Regions from separate parts of the Microbispora hainanensis genome, predicted to be linked through region 3. Evidence: predicted binding sites of a transcription regulator. Region 3 holds the regulator's gene; each other region holds the start of a gene.
The links. Region 3 encodes LexA, which represses DNA repair genes until DNA is damaged. Its sites were predicted from a motif close to TCGAACANNTGTTCGA; they were not measured.

Region 1 (4,277 bases), 210 kb from region 3:
TGATACTCCCTGTGTCAACCTCCCGCCGTGTTCGGGGTGAGGAGGGCTGCTGCAGCGCCGTGTTTGGCGGGGTCGTAGGCGATGCCGTCGTTCCAGCATCGCCAGATCACCCGGATCCAGGCGCGGGCCAGGATGCGGACGGCGTGCGGGTGGTCTTTGCCTTCGGCGCGGGCGCGTTCGTAGATGGAGGCGGCCCAGGGGCTGGCGCGGCGGCTGTTGTCGGCGAAGGTCGTGATGGCGCGGCGCAAGCGCTTGTTGCAGGCCCATCGGAAGTGCACGGCGCGGTGCTTGCCGGACTGTTTGGTGACCGGTGTGCAGCCGGCCAGGGCCGCGACGGAGTCGGGTCCGGCGTAGGCTGCTCGGCAGTCGCCCCACTCGGCGAGCATCTGGGCGGCGTTGATCTGACCCGACCTTGGCAGCGACGTGAAGATCGCTCCGTCCGGATGCTCCCCGAGGTGGGCGGCGATCGAGCGATCCAGATCCTTGATCGCCCCAATCAGGGCTTTGAGCACGCCGACCAGGGCGATGACCGCGTCCCGCAACGCTTCGGTGAGCGCCTCGGCCGCGATCCCGGCCGGGGCGTGACGCAGCCGGGCCAGCAGCTCGGCGGGAGAGCGGCGGCCGCTGTAGCCGTGCTTGACCAAGAACGCGGCCATGCGCTTTTCGCCCAGGTGCGCGGCCGAGGCGGGGGTCGGGTAACGGGTGAGGAAGTCCAGCGCGATCGGCGAGGCCAGGTCGGCGAAGACGGCCTTGGCGCCCGGCCAGGAGGCATCCAGCAGCGCGGCGAGCTGGTTAGTGGCCGCCACCCGGGCCTCAACCAGGTCATCGCGCGTGCGCACCAGGGTGCGTACCGCCTTTGTCTGGTCGCTGAAGGGGGCGGCGACCTGGAGCTTGTGAAGGCGCAGGCGCAGGTATTCGGCGATCACCGCGGCGTCGCCGGCATCGGACTTGGCGCCCGACAGCACCTCACCGTCGCGCCAGGTCTTGATCGCGTTCGGTTTGACCGGGACGACGGGGTATCCGGCCTCCAGCAGCAGGTCGACCAGCCTGCCGTTGGGACGTTCGATCGCGATCGGGACAGCGGCCGGATCACCGAGCTTGGCCAGCCGGCCGATCAGCGAGGCGATGCCATTGGTGCTGTGCGCGATGACGAATTCAGCGGTGATCTTCCCGCTGTCGTCCATCACGCACACCGCGTGACTTTCCATGGCCCAGTCGATCCCGACGAACCACCGCGCCGGGGGCAGCGCAAGCGACACCTGAACTCCTTTGCCTGGCAGCGACGACCCGGCGAGGAGGCTGGCTACCGGGCGATCACTAACCGGCGCTCTGCGGCGCTACTCCCTGTTGCCGGTCTACAGCCTCGGGGAAGCCGGGGGCGGCGGCATCACAGTGGCCCTTCACGGGCGATCAACACAGGCCGTCACCCCGGCTCCCGCCGAGTCCCCTTCACGAGCAGCTTGCCACTGCCCGCAAGAAAGAGGGTGCCCTAGTGATCACAGATGGAGACGGTCTCCTCTGAAGATCGCGTCTCGGGTGCGGGGCGAGGCTCAACGTCGTAGGAGCGACATCGTGGTCACGACTCACCTCGCAGCGGCGAAGCGTCCGCCCGGCGACCTTATGCGGTCGCCGGTGCCTGACGGCTCCGCCCGCGGGCGTGCTTCCTGGGATTTCGCACCCGGGAACGGGCCGTGCCGACTTGCGTTCACCGCCCTGGGAACGTATGTTCGAAGTAGCGGCGATTCTGCCCGAATCATCCGCCCGTCTTCCCCCGGGTGGCCACGAAGCCACAGGGAGAAGGAGTCTTGAGCAGACTTTACGGCGATCCGATCGAGGTGTGGGTCCGGGACGGGCGCCCTGCTCAGTTCGTCTGGCGTGACCGGCTCTACACCGTCCGCGAGGTCCAGGACCACTGGGTGGTCGCCAGAGAGTGGTGGAAGACCTCGGACGCCGATCCCGGCGAGCGGCGCTTCTGGCGAGTGGGTGCCGCGGCCGGCAAGGAGGTCGGGACCTATGAACTGCGCTTCGACACCGCCAGCGGCGGCTGGCTCCTGCTGAGGGCCTGGGACTGATGGGAACGCTCCAGCCACCCAACCGGGGGACGGGCCGCTGGAGGACGGACCGGGGACGGACGGGGGTGTGCCCGTGACGCGCGCCTTCGCCCACCTGCACGTGGCGTCCGCCTTCTCGCTGCGGTACGGCACCGCGTTCCCGGCCGCCCTCGTCCGGCGGGCCGCCGAGCACGGCATGGACACGCTCGCGCTGACCGACCGCGACGGCCTCTATGGCGCGATCAAGCACGTCATCGCGTGCCACGAGCAGGGCGTCCGCCCGGTCGTCGGGGTCGATCTCGCCCTCGACGGCGTCTCTTCCCTGCCCGGCTCTTCGGTGCCCGGTTCTTCCGTGCCGGACGACCTGTTCGAGGGCGGCCTGCCGTCCGGCCGCCGCACCGGTCACAGCCGCGGGCATGGGCACGGGCATGGGCACGGGCATGGCCGGGGGGCGGCGGCCGAGCCGGCGCGGGTCGTCGTGCTCGCGCGCACCGACGGCTGGGCCGCGCTATGCCGCCTGGTCACGGCCGCCCACCACGCGGGGGAGCGCGGCGCGCCGTACGTCACGCCGGGGATGGTGGCCGAGCACGCGACCGGCCCGGACGGGGAGCCCCGGCTGACCGTGCTGCTCGGGCCCCGCTCCGGCGTCGGCCGCGCGGTGACCGAGCGGCGCGACGACCAGGCCAGGACCCTGCTGGCCGCCTGGCGCGCGGTGGTCCCCGACCTGGTCGTCGAGGTGTCCGATCTGTACGGCTATCGCGACGCGAGCACCGCCGCCCGCATGATCGGGCTGGCCGACTCGATGGGCGTGCCGGTCGTGCTGACGAACGCGGTCCGCTATCTGGACGCCGCCGATCACCAGGTCGGCAACGTGCTCGACGCGGCGCGCAAGCTGGTGCCCCTCGACGGGCGGCACCTCGACGACCCCACGGCCCACGCGTCCCTGAAGGACGGCGCCGAGATGGCTCGGGTGGCCGCGCGGATCTGCGGCGGCGACACCGGCCGGGCCGCGCGGCTGCTGGCCGAGACGCGCCGCGTGGCCGACCTGTGCGTGCTCGACCCTGTCGAGATCGTGCCCCTGCTCGACCCCGAGCGGCCCCGGCTCCACCTGCCTGAGGTCGGCGAGGACCCGGTGCCCCTGCTGCGGCGGCGCTGCGAGGAAGGGCTGGCCCGGCGGGGCCTGGAGCGCTCGGCCGAGGCGCGCGACCGGCTCGCCGCCGAGCTCCACGTGATCGAGAAGAAGCGGCTGTCGGGCTACTTCACGTCCGTCGCCGGCATCACGGACATGATCCGGGCGATGGGCGTGCGCTGCGCGATCCGCGGCTCGGGGGCGAGCAGCCTGGTCAACTACCTGATCGGCATCGGCGAGGTGAACCCGCTCGAACACGGCCTGTTGATGGAGCGCTTCCTGTCGGAGGGCCGCAAGGGCCTGCCCGACATCGACATCGACGTGGAGTCGGCCCGCCGCCTCGACTGCTACCGCGCGATCCTCGACCGGTACGGCGAGGATCGGGTGGCCTGCGTGTCGATGATGGAGACCTACCGCGCCCGCAGCGCGATCAGGGACGTCGGCGCCGCCATGGGCCTGCCGCCGCACGAGATCGACGTCATCGCCAAGGCGTTCCCGCAGGTGCGGGCCAGGCAGATCAGGGCCGCGCTGTCCGACCTGCCGGAGCTGCGCGACAGCGGGCTGAACGACCGGTCGCTGGAGACGGTGTTCCGCCTGGCGGAGCGGCTCGACGGGCTGCCCCGGCACATCGCGCTGCACCCCTGCGGCGTTTTGATCGGCAACTCCACGTTGCGCGACCGCACCCCGGTCGAGCGCAGCATGCTGGACTTCCCGATGTCGCAGTTCGACAAGGACGACGTCGAGGAGGCGGGCCTGCTCAAGCTCGACGTGCTCGGCGTACGCATGCAGTCGGCGCTCGCCTACGCCCTCCAGGAGGTCGAACGGGTCGAGAACCGGAAGATCGACCTCGACGCCGTCCCGCGCGACGACCGGGAGACCTACGACATGATCCGCCTCAGCCGCACGATCGGCTGCTTCCAGATCGAGTCTCCGGGGCAGCGCGAACTCGTCGCCAAGCTGGAGCCGCGCACGATGCACGACCTGATCGTGGACATCTCGCTGTTCCGCCCGGGACCGGTCAACTCCGACATGGTCACCCCCTACCTGGAGACCCGGCACGGCTTCCGCGAGGCGCGCTACCCGCACGAGTCGCTGCG
Region 2 (4,277 bases), 1.0 Mb from region 3:
CACCGTCGCGAACAACCCCGTCGTGGTCATGACCCGGGCGCCCGGGGTGAGGGAGTTCTGCATCTGGATCTGTTCCTGCTGCCGCTTGCGCTGGGGGCGGATCAGGAGGAAGTAGAACACCACTACCAACAAGATCAGTGGCAGGAACGTCCCAAGCGGGTTGTTACCCACGGGGGCCACCCTTTCGTAACGTGATGAACCGGCCTGACGCCGGAGGTCTTGTGCGCTTCACACGCGGGCCACCGCGACTTCTCGCGTGTGCGGCCAGTCAAGCCACGCAGTGTATGCGAGCACGCAGAAGCCCGGCAACGAACCCACGGGCAGGCGGGCGGGAAAGTTCCCGTTTCATGGGCTTCGCAATCGGTCTGTTACCTCTTTGCCCCGGTTTCCGCTTACCGCCTTGGCGCCCGGCGTTCAGGCGTCGTCGAAGAGCGAGGGCACCGCCACCGAGCCGACCGCGTCGGGAGGCGGGGTCATGCCGAGGTGCGCCCAGGCGGCCGCGGTGGCGACGCGGCCCCTCGGGGTGCGGGCCAGCAGCCCCTGCCGCACCAGGAAGGGCTCGGCCACGACCTCGACGGTCTCCGGCTCCTCCCCCACCGCCACCGCGAGTGTCGACAGGCCCACCGGGCCGCCGCCGAACTTGCGCAGCAGCGCGTCGAGCACGGCCCGGTCGAGCCGGTCGAGCCCCTCGGCGTCGACCTCGTAGAGGTTGAGCGCCGCCGCCGCGATCTCCCGGTCGATCACGCCCTCCGCGCGGACCTCGGCGAAGTCGCGCACCCGGCGGAGCAAGCGGTTGGCGATGCGGGGCGTGCCGCGCGAACGGCGGGCGATCTCGTGGGCGCCCTCGTCCGGCAGCTCGACCGACAGCAGCTTCGCGGAGCGCCGCAGCACCTGCTCCAGCTCGGCCACGTCGTAGAAGTCCATGTGGGCGGTGAAGCCGAACCTGTCGCGCAGCGGCGCGGGCAGCAGCCCCGCCCTGGTGGTCGCCCCGACCAGGGTGAACGGGGCGATGTCGAGGGGGATCGAGGTGGCGCCGGGGCCCTTGCCGACGACGATGTCCACCCGGAAGTCCTCCATGGCGAGATAGAGCATCTCCTCCGCCGGGCGGGCCATGCGGTGGATCTCGTCGATGAACAGGACCTCGCCCTCGGTCAGCGTGGACAGGATCGCGGCCAGGTCGCCCGCGCGCTCCAGCGCCGGGCCCGAGGTCATCCGCAGCGGCGCGCCGAGCTCGGAGGCGATGATCATGGCGAGCGTCGTCTTCCCGAGCCCGGGACCGCCGCTCATGAGCACGTGGTCGGGCGGGCGGTTGCGGCGCAGCGCGCTCTCCAGCACCAGCGACAGCTGCTCGCGCACCCGGCCCTGCCCGATGAACTCGTCAAGGCGCCGGGGGCGCAGCGCGGCCTCGATCGCCCGCTCGTCGCCCTCCGGTTCCGGCGACACGAGATCCCGCTCGAAGCTCACTCGACACCATCCGCTCGGCCTGCCGGGACCCGTCCGATTCCCGGTGAAAATTTCATGGAACCTTCAGCCCGCCACGAGGGTCACCGCACGCTCAGCACGCGCAGCGCCGACTTGAGCAGCGCCGCCACCTGCGGGGCGCGGCCGGCCGCGAGCTCCGCCTCGGCCTCCGCGGTGACCGCCGCGACCGCCTCGTCGGCGTCCCTGGACGAGTAGCCGAGCCCGACCAGCCCGGAGTGGACCTGGTCGCGCCAGACGGGCGCCGCCGACGCGCCGTTGAGCGCGGCGTCGACGGCCGCCGCCGGGGTGCCGAGCTTGTCCTTGAGTTCCAGCACGATGCGCTGCGCGCCCTTCTGGCCGATGCCGGGCACCATCGTCAGGGCCTTGATGTCGGCGCTCGCCACCGCGACCCGCAGCGCGTTGGGCGCGTGGACCGCGAGCATGGCCAGGGCCAGGCGCGGCCCGACCCCGCTGGCCGTCTGGAGCAGCTCGAAGACCGTGCGCTCGTCGTCGGAGGCGAAGCCGTACAGCGTGAGGGAGTCCTCGCGTACGACGAGCGAGGTGGACAGCCGGGCGGGCTCACCGACCCGCAGCCCGGCCAGGGTGCCCGGGGTGCAGTGGACGAGCATCCCGACGCCGCCCACCTCGACCACGGCGCTGTCGGCGCCGATCGCCGCCACCTGCCCCGCAACGGATGCGATCACCGCGTGTTCCCTCCCCGGTCCTGACGCCCGGCCGCGACTTCGCCGGGTCTCCCAGTCCTACCAGAGCCCCCGGTGCCCCCGGTGCCACCAGTGCCGATGGCGGCGGCACCGCCGGAACGGGCCCTGGCCAGGGCGTCGGCCAGGCGATGCTGCACGCCGCCGCGCCAGACGTGGCAGATGGCCAGGGCGAGCGCGTCGGCCGCGTCCGCGGGCCTGGGCATGGCGTCGAGCCGCAGCAACCGGGTGACCATCGTGCCGACCTGCTTCTTGTCGGCGTTGCCGTTGCCGGTGATCGCGGCCTTGACCTCGCTGGGCGTGTGCAGCGCGACCGGCAGCCCCCGCCGGGCCGCGCAGACGATCGCGACGGCCGACGCCTGGGCCGTCCCCATCACCGTGCGGACGTTGTGCTGGGCGAAGACCCGCTCGACGGCGACCGCGTCGGGCCTGATCTCGTCGAGCCAGCGCTCGATCTCGGCCTCGATGACGACCAGCCGGGACCCGATGTCGTCGTCGGGCGGGGTGCGGACCACCCCGACCGACAGCAGGCTCAGCGGCGCGCCCGGGCGGCCCTCCACGGCGCCGAGACCGCACCGCGTCAACCCCGGGTCCACGCCCATCACCCGCAGCTGGGGCATCCGCACCGGCACGCCTCCCTGATCCCGGCGGCGCGGCCGCCGCTGCGCCGAACATCTGTTCGGTCGGTCACTCTATCGCGATCAGCGGCCGCGCGGGGGCGTCAGAAGTAGTCGATCATGTACGCGGTGCAGCCGAAGGCGGCGTCCAGCGCGTCATCGGTGTCGGGAGATCCGCCGCTCAGCAGGCCGGCCCGGCGGAGGGTGGCCGCGGGGACGCCGGCGAAAAGTGCGGACATCCCGCCGATCGCGAGCCGTGTCGCGTCGCCGGCGGCCTTCTCACCGCCCGGCGCGTCCCGCCGTGTCATGGAGCCGGCGCGGCCGTCCACCCGCAGCAGCCACGCGCCCGCGTTGCCCGGGCGCAGGGCGTCGGTCACCTCGACGGGGATCTCGGCGCGGACTCCGGCGGGGAAGCCGCGCCCCTCGACAGCGGCGGGCAGATCGATCAGCCGGAACATCCACCGGGTCTGGCTGACCTCGTCCCTCGACCGCTCCCGCAGCATCCAGAGCACCGGGTCGGCCGGGTCCACGAACGCCTTCACCGACTTGGCGACGCTTGAGGAGCTGCCGACCAGCGACCACAGGGCCCTGGCCGTCGCCTCCGACCCCGCGAGCAGGTTGTCGACCTCGATGTCCCCGTCGCTCCACCGGTAGACGACGAACCCGTCCTCGGCCAGGTAGCAGAAGTCGTCGTCGTCCTCCAGCCACAGCCGCCAGGTCCGCTCGTCGAAGCAGAGCGGGCCGCTCGCGCGGGCGGCGGTGTGCACCCGGCCGACCAGGGCGACGACCTCGGCCGCGTCGGCGGGGCCCATCCTGCGCAGCTTGACCGCGCCGGACGCGCCGGATAGACCGGATGGACCGCCGAGCGTACGCAGCGCCTCGGCGGGCACGGTGACCCGCTGGAGCACGCCGGCGTGCTCGTAGCCCGCGCTCCGGTAGATGGGCGTGGTGGCCGGGTAGAGCGCGGAGACCACGTGGCCCAGCTCGGCGCAGCGCTCGATGACCGCGTGCGTGAGCGCCCGGCCCACGCCCCTGCCGCGGTCCTCCGGCGCCACCGTCACAGCCCCCACGCCGCCCATGGACAGCGGGCGGCCGTGCCACCACTGGACGTACGGGTTGATCCTGGCCGCGCCGACGAGCCGGGGGCCGTCGAAGGCGCCCAGATAACGGCCCTCGGGCAGCATCGGGGTGACGAGCTTGCGCCAGGTCTCCACGTCGCCGCCGGACAGCGGGCCGAAGGCGCGCCTGCGGGTGTCGAGGACGGCGTCCAGGTCGTCGCTCGTGAGATGACGGATGTCCACAACCGGCCAAGCTATGCGGGCCCCGGCGGCCATGCCACCGGTTTTCCGCTCACGCGGGGGCCTCGGGCCGGGCCCCGCGCCCATGTGGGCCGAGGGCCCGTGCCCATGTGGGCCGAGGGCCCGTGCCCGCCTCCGGCGTCAGGCGCCGACCTTCTCCATGACCTCGTCGCTCACGTCGA
Region 3 (4,277 bases):
CTGGGCCATCTTGCGGAACAGCGACCGCGCCTCGACCTCTTCGATGACCTCGCCGGTCAGCCGGGCCCGCAGGCCGAACTTGTCGCCCGCCTCGACGGCCCGCATGAACTCGTCGGAGACCCGCACCGAGTTGTTGGCGTTCTGGTACTGCACGGACACGATGTCCTTGCCGCCGAGGTCCATGTCGAACCCGGCGTCGCGCAGCGCGCGGATCTTGTCCTCTTCGCGCGCCTTGGTCTCGATGAACTCCTCGATGTCGGGGTGGTCCACGTCGAGGACGACCATCTTGGCCGCCCGGCGGGTGGCGCCGCCCGACTTGATGGTGCCGGCGGAGGCGTCGGCGCCGCGCATGAAGGACACCGGGCCGCTGGCCGTGCCGCCGCTGGACAGCAGTTCCTTGGACGAGCGGATGCGGGAGAGGTTGACCCCGGAGCCGGAGCCGCCCTTGAAGATGACGCCCTCTTCCTTGTACCAGTCGAGGATCGACTCCATCGTGTCGTCCACGGCCAGGATGAAGCAGGCGCTCACCTGCTGGGGGGAGCGGGTGCCGACGTTGAACCACACCGGGGAGTTGAAGCTGAAGACCTGGTGGATCAGCGCGTGCTTGAGCTCGTGGTCGAAGATCTCCGCGTCCTCGTCGGAGGCGAAGTAGCCGTTCTCGACGCCGGTCCTGGTGTAGACGCCCACGACCCGGTCGACGAGCTGCTTGAGGCTCGACTCGCGCTGCGGGGTGCCCACCGCCCCGCGGAAGTACTTGGTGGTGACGATGTTGGCCGCGTTGACCGACCAGAAGTCCGGGAACTCCACGCCGTGCTGCTCGAAGTTGACCGAGCCGTCCCGCCAGTTCGTCATCACGACGTCGCGCCGCTCCCAGCGGACCTCGTCGTACGGGTGGACACCCGGGGTGGTGAAGATGCGCTTCATCTTCAGGCCCTTGCGCGGGCGCTTGCCCGGGCGACCCCCCGCACCCGACACCGTGCCGCTCACGGTCTCCGTCATGACTTCCCCCTCCCAGGGCCCGATGGAGCCCCTTCTCCGGACCACGCTCGTTGAAACCACATAGTCGCGGTGCGCCGTCGCGCCCCGCCCGCCTCGTCCCGGTCCCCCGGAAGGCGTCTTATTCCTCGCCCCCGGTGCCATGGGCTGCGGTGCCGTGGGCCGCGCGGAGCCGCTCGATCTCCGCCTCGAAGTCCGCCAGCGTCTCGAAGCTGCGGTAGACCGACGCGAAGCGCAGGTAGGCCACCTCGTCGAGATCGCGGAGCGGGCCCAGGATGGCCAGGCCGACCTCGTGGGAGGCGATCTCGGCCGCGCCCGTGCCCCGGATGCTCTCCTCGACGCGCTGCCCGAGCTGGGCGAGGGAGTCCTCGCTGACCGGGCGCCCCTGACAGGCCCGCCGCACGCCGGCGATGACCTTCTCGCGGGAGAACGGCTCGGTGACTCCGCTGCGCTTGCTCACCATCAGCAGTACGGTCTCCTGCGTGGTGAACCTGCGCCCGCACTCGGGACAGGTGCGCCGGCGACGGATCGCCGCCCCGTCCTCTGCCGCGCGGCTGTCCACGACCCGGGTGTCCGGGTGGCGACAGAACGGACAGTGCACTTCATCGCCTCCCTGAACGCACATCCCCGAACACAAGGTGTGGTGAACTTACACCGGTGTGACTACTAGATGTTGTGGTCCAACCGTAGGAGCGCCCGACCTTGAACGCAAGTCGAACCGGCCTTGGGCAAGGAAGTCCCTGCTCCGCCCGCGTGTCGCACCCCGGGTCACGGCCGCATCACGCGCCCCGGCCGTCGTGGAATAGGCCGTTTACGCGCCTTTTCCCGGCCGCTTTTCGTACGGCTTCTGACCTGCGCCTACAGCGGCCGAAGAAGATCGGGGAAATCGAACACGGGATCGATCGAACTCCCGTACGATGAAGGCGGACGGCGAGATCGGCGATTTCGCTGGATATCGAACAATTGTTTGACGGTGATCTTGAATCGCGGTACGGTCGCTCTGTGCGACACGAGGAACACGGATTGAGAGGTGGCATCGTGAGTGACCGAAGTGAGCAGGCGAATGGCGTCAGCGACCTCGCGGTTCGCAGGCGCGACTCGCTTGGCCTCACCCCCAGGCAGCGGAAGATTCTCGAGGTGATCCGCGACTCGGTCCAGCAGCGCGGTTATCCGCCGTCCATGCGGGAGATCGGGGAAGCGGTCCAGCTGACCAGCACCTCCAGCGTGTCGCACCAGCTCACGGCGCTCCAGCGTAAGGGCTACCTCCGGCGTGATCCCCATCGGCCCCGGGCCCTGGAGGTCCGGCTGCCGGGCGAGCCGGTGCTGTGGGTGGACCCCGACGCCACCTCCGAGGAGGAGCCCGGGTTCAGCCGGCCCACCGCGGCCTACGTGCCGCTGGTCGGCCGCATCGCGGCCGGTGGGCCCATCCTCGCCGAGCAGAGCATCGAGGACGTGTTCGCCCTGCCCAAGCAGCTCGTGGGCGAGGGCACGCTGTTCCTGCTCCAGGTCTCCGGCGACTCGATGATCGAGGCCGCCATCGCCGACGGCGACTGGGTCGTGGTCCGGCAGCAGCCGGTCGCCGACAACGGCGACATCGTGGCCGCGATGATCGACGGCGAGGCCACCGTGAAGACCTTCAAGCGCAAGGACGGGCACGTGTGGCTGGTGCCGCACAACCCCAACTACGAGCCGATCCCGGGCGACGAGGCCACCGTGCTCGGCAAGGTCACGGCTGTCCTTCGCAAGCTGTAGCCGCGCCGGCGCCCCGCGGCACGACGGGATCGCGGGGCGCGGCGGCCGCCTTTTCGGCGGTCGTCAACCGGCAATTAGGGTGAGTCGGATGAAGCTCGACTCCCTCTCCCTCGACGCGGCCCGGGGCCGTGACGGAATCAAGTGGGCGCAGGCCGCGCCCGGCGTCATCCCCGCCTGGGTCGCCGACATGGACTTCCCCGTGCCCGACGTGGTCACGGAGGCCATAGCGCGACGCGCCGCCAAGGACCTCGGCTATCCCGCCTGGCTGGACACCCCGACCGCGGGACCACTGGCGGAGGCGTTCGCCGAGCGGATGGAGACGCGGCACGGCTGGCGGGCCGATCCGGCCCACGTGCGGTCCTTCACCGACCTCAACCAGGCTCTCCAGGTGCTGCTGCACGTCCTGACCGAGCCCGGCGACGCCGTGGCACTGCACGTCCCCGCCTACGACCCCTTCCTCACCACCATCACCGGGATGAACCGCCGCCTGGTGCCCATGCCGCTGACGGCCGACGGCAGGTTCGAGGTCCCCGGAGAGCCCGTCAGTGTGCTCCTGCTGGTCAACCCGCAGAACCCGTCGGGCCGTTCGTTCACCCGTGAGGAGCTCGAAGGCGTCGCCGCGTACGCCGATCGGCACGGCACGCTGGTGATCGCCGACGAGATCCACGCCGACCTGACGTACGCCCCGAAGCGGCACATCCCGTTCGCCACGATCCTCCCCGAGCGCACGGTCACGCTGACCTCCGCCAGCAAGGCCTTCAACATGGGCGGACTGCACTGCTCGGTGGCCCACCTCGGCGCGAAGGAGGCCAGGGACGCACTCGGCCGCCAGCCCGCCCACATCTTCGGCGCGCCCAGCGTGCTCGGGGTGGAGGCCACGGTGGCCGCCTGGCGGCACGGCGACGCGTGGCTGGAGGAGGTGCTGGCGATCCTCGACCGCAACCGCAGGCTCGTCGCCGAGCGGCTCCCGTCGGTCGGCTACCGCGTTCCCGAGGCCACCTATCTCGCGTGGCTCGACTTCGGGGTGCCCGGCGCGGCGGCGTTCGTCGAGCGGGAGGCCCGGGTCAGGCTCAACCCGGGCCCGATGTACGGAGGCGGCGACACCTTCGCCCGCCTCAACTTCGCGACATCGGCGGCGATCCTGGAGGAGATCCTGTCGAGGATCGCCGCCGTGCTGACGTGACGCGCCCGCTCAGCTCGCCGTACAGGTGACCGAGGACGGAACGCCGTTGCTGCCCGACCAGCTTCCGTTGAAGCCGAACGCGGTCGAGGCGCCGGCGCCCAGCGTGCCGTTGTAGGACATGTTCGTCACCGTGACGTTGGACCCGCTCGCGCTGAGCGTGCCGTTCCAGAGCTGCGTGATGCTCTGGCCGTTCGGGAAGGACCAGTTCACTGTCCAGCCCGAGATGGCCGACGAACCCGCCTTGACCGTGACCTCGCCCTGGAAGCCGCCGGGATACTCGTTGACGACCTTGTACGTGGCCGTGCAGGTCTTCCCGCCCGGCGACGAGGGAGACGCGGACGGCGAC

Region 1: the regulator LexA is predicted to act here: its motif matches at 1,716-1,731, upstream of OHB01_RS00420 (DUF6504 family protein).
Region 2: the regulator LexA is predicted to act here: its motif matches at 2,848-2,863, upstream of ruvC (crossover junction endodeoxyribonuclease RuvC).

Annotation. Positions count from the first base shown of each region.
Region 1 is NZ_CP108086.1:94,724-99,000, reverse strand. Features, by position in the region: gene OHB01_RS00425 (IS110 family transposase) at 15-1,259, opposite strand; gene OHB01_RS00420 (DUF6504 family protein) at 1,806-2,072, shown strand; gene OHB01_RS00415 (DNA polymerase III subunit alpha) at 2,146-4,277, shown strand, end outside.
Region 2 is NZ_CP108086.1:7,683,825-7,688,101, forward strand. Features, by position in the region: gene yajC (preprotein translocase subunit YajC) at 1-171, opposite strand, end outside; gene ruvB (Holliday junction branch migration DNA helicase RuvB) at 415-1,464, opposite strand; gene ruvA (Holliday junction branch migration protein RuvA) at 1,545-2,165, opposite strand; gene ruvC (crossover junction endodeoxyribonuclease RuvC) at 2,162-2,791, opposite strand; gene OHB01_RS35050 (GNAT family N-acetyltransferase) at 2,902-4,098, opposite strand; gene OHB01_RS35055 (YebC/PmpR family DNA-binding transcriptional regulator) at 4,237-4,277, opposite strand, start outside.
Region 3 is NZ_CP108086.1:8,688,508-8,692,784, forward strand. Features, by position in the region: gene OHB01_RS39270 (vitamin B12-dependent ribonucleotide reductase) at 1-999, opposite strand, end outside; gene nrdR (transcriptional regulator NrdR) at 1,118-1,597, opposite strand; gene lexA (transcriptional repressor LexA) at 2,032-2,748, shown strand; gene OHB01_RS39285 (MalY/PatB family protein) at 2,837-3,931, shown strand; gene OHB01_RS39290 (cellulase family glycosylhydrolase) at 3,941-4,277, opposite strand, start outside.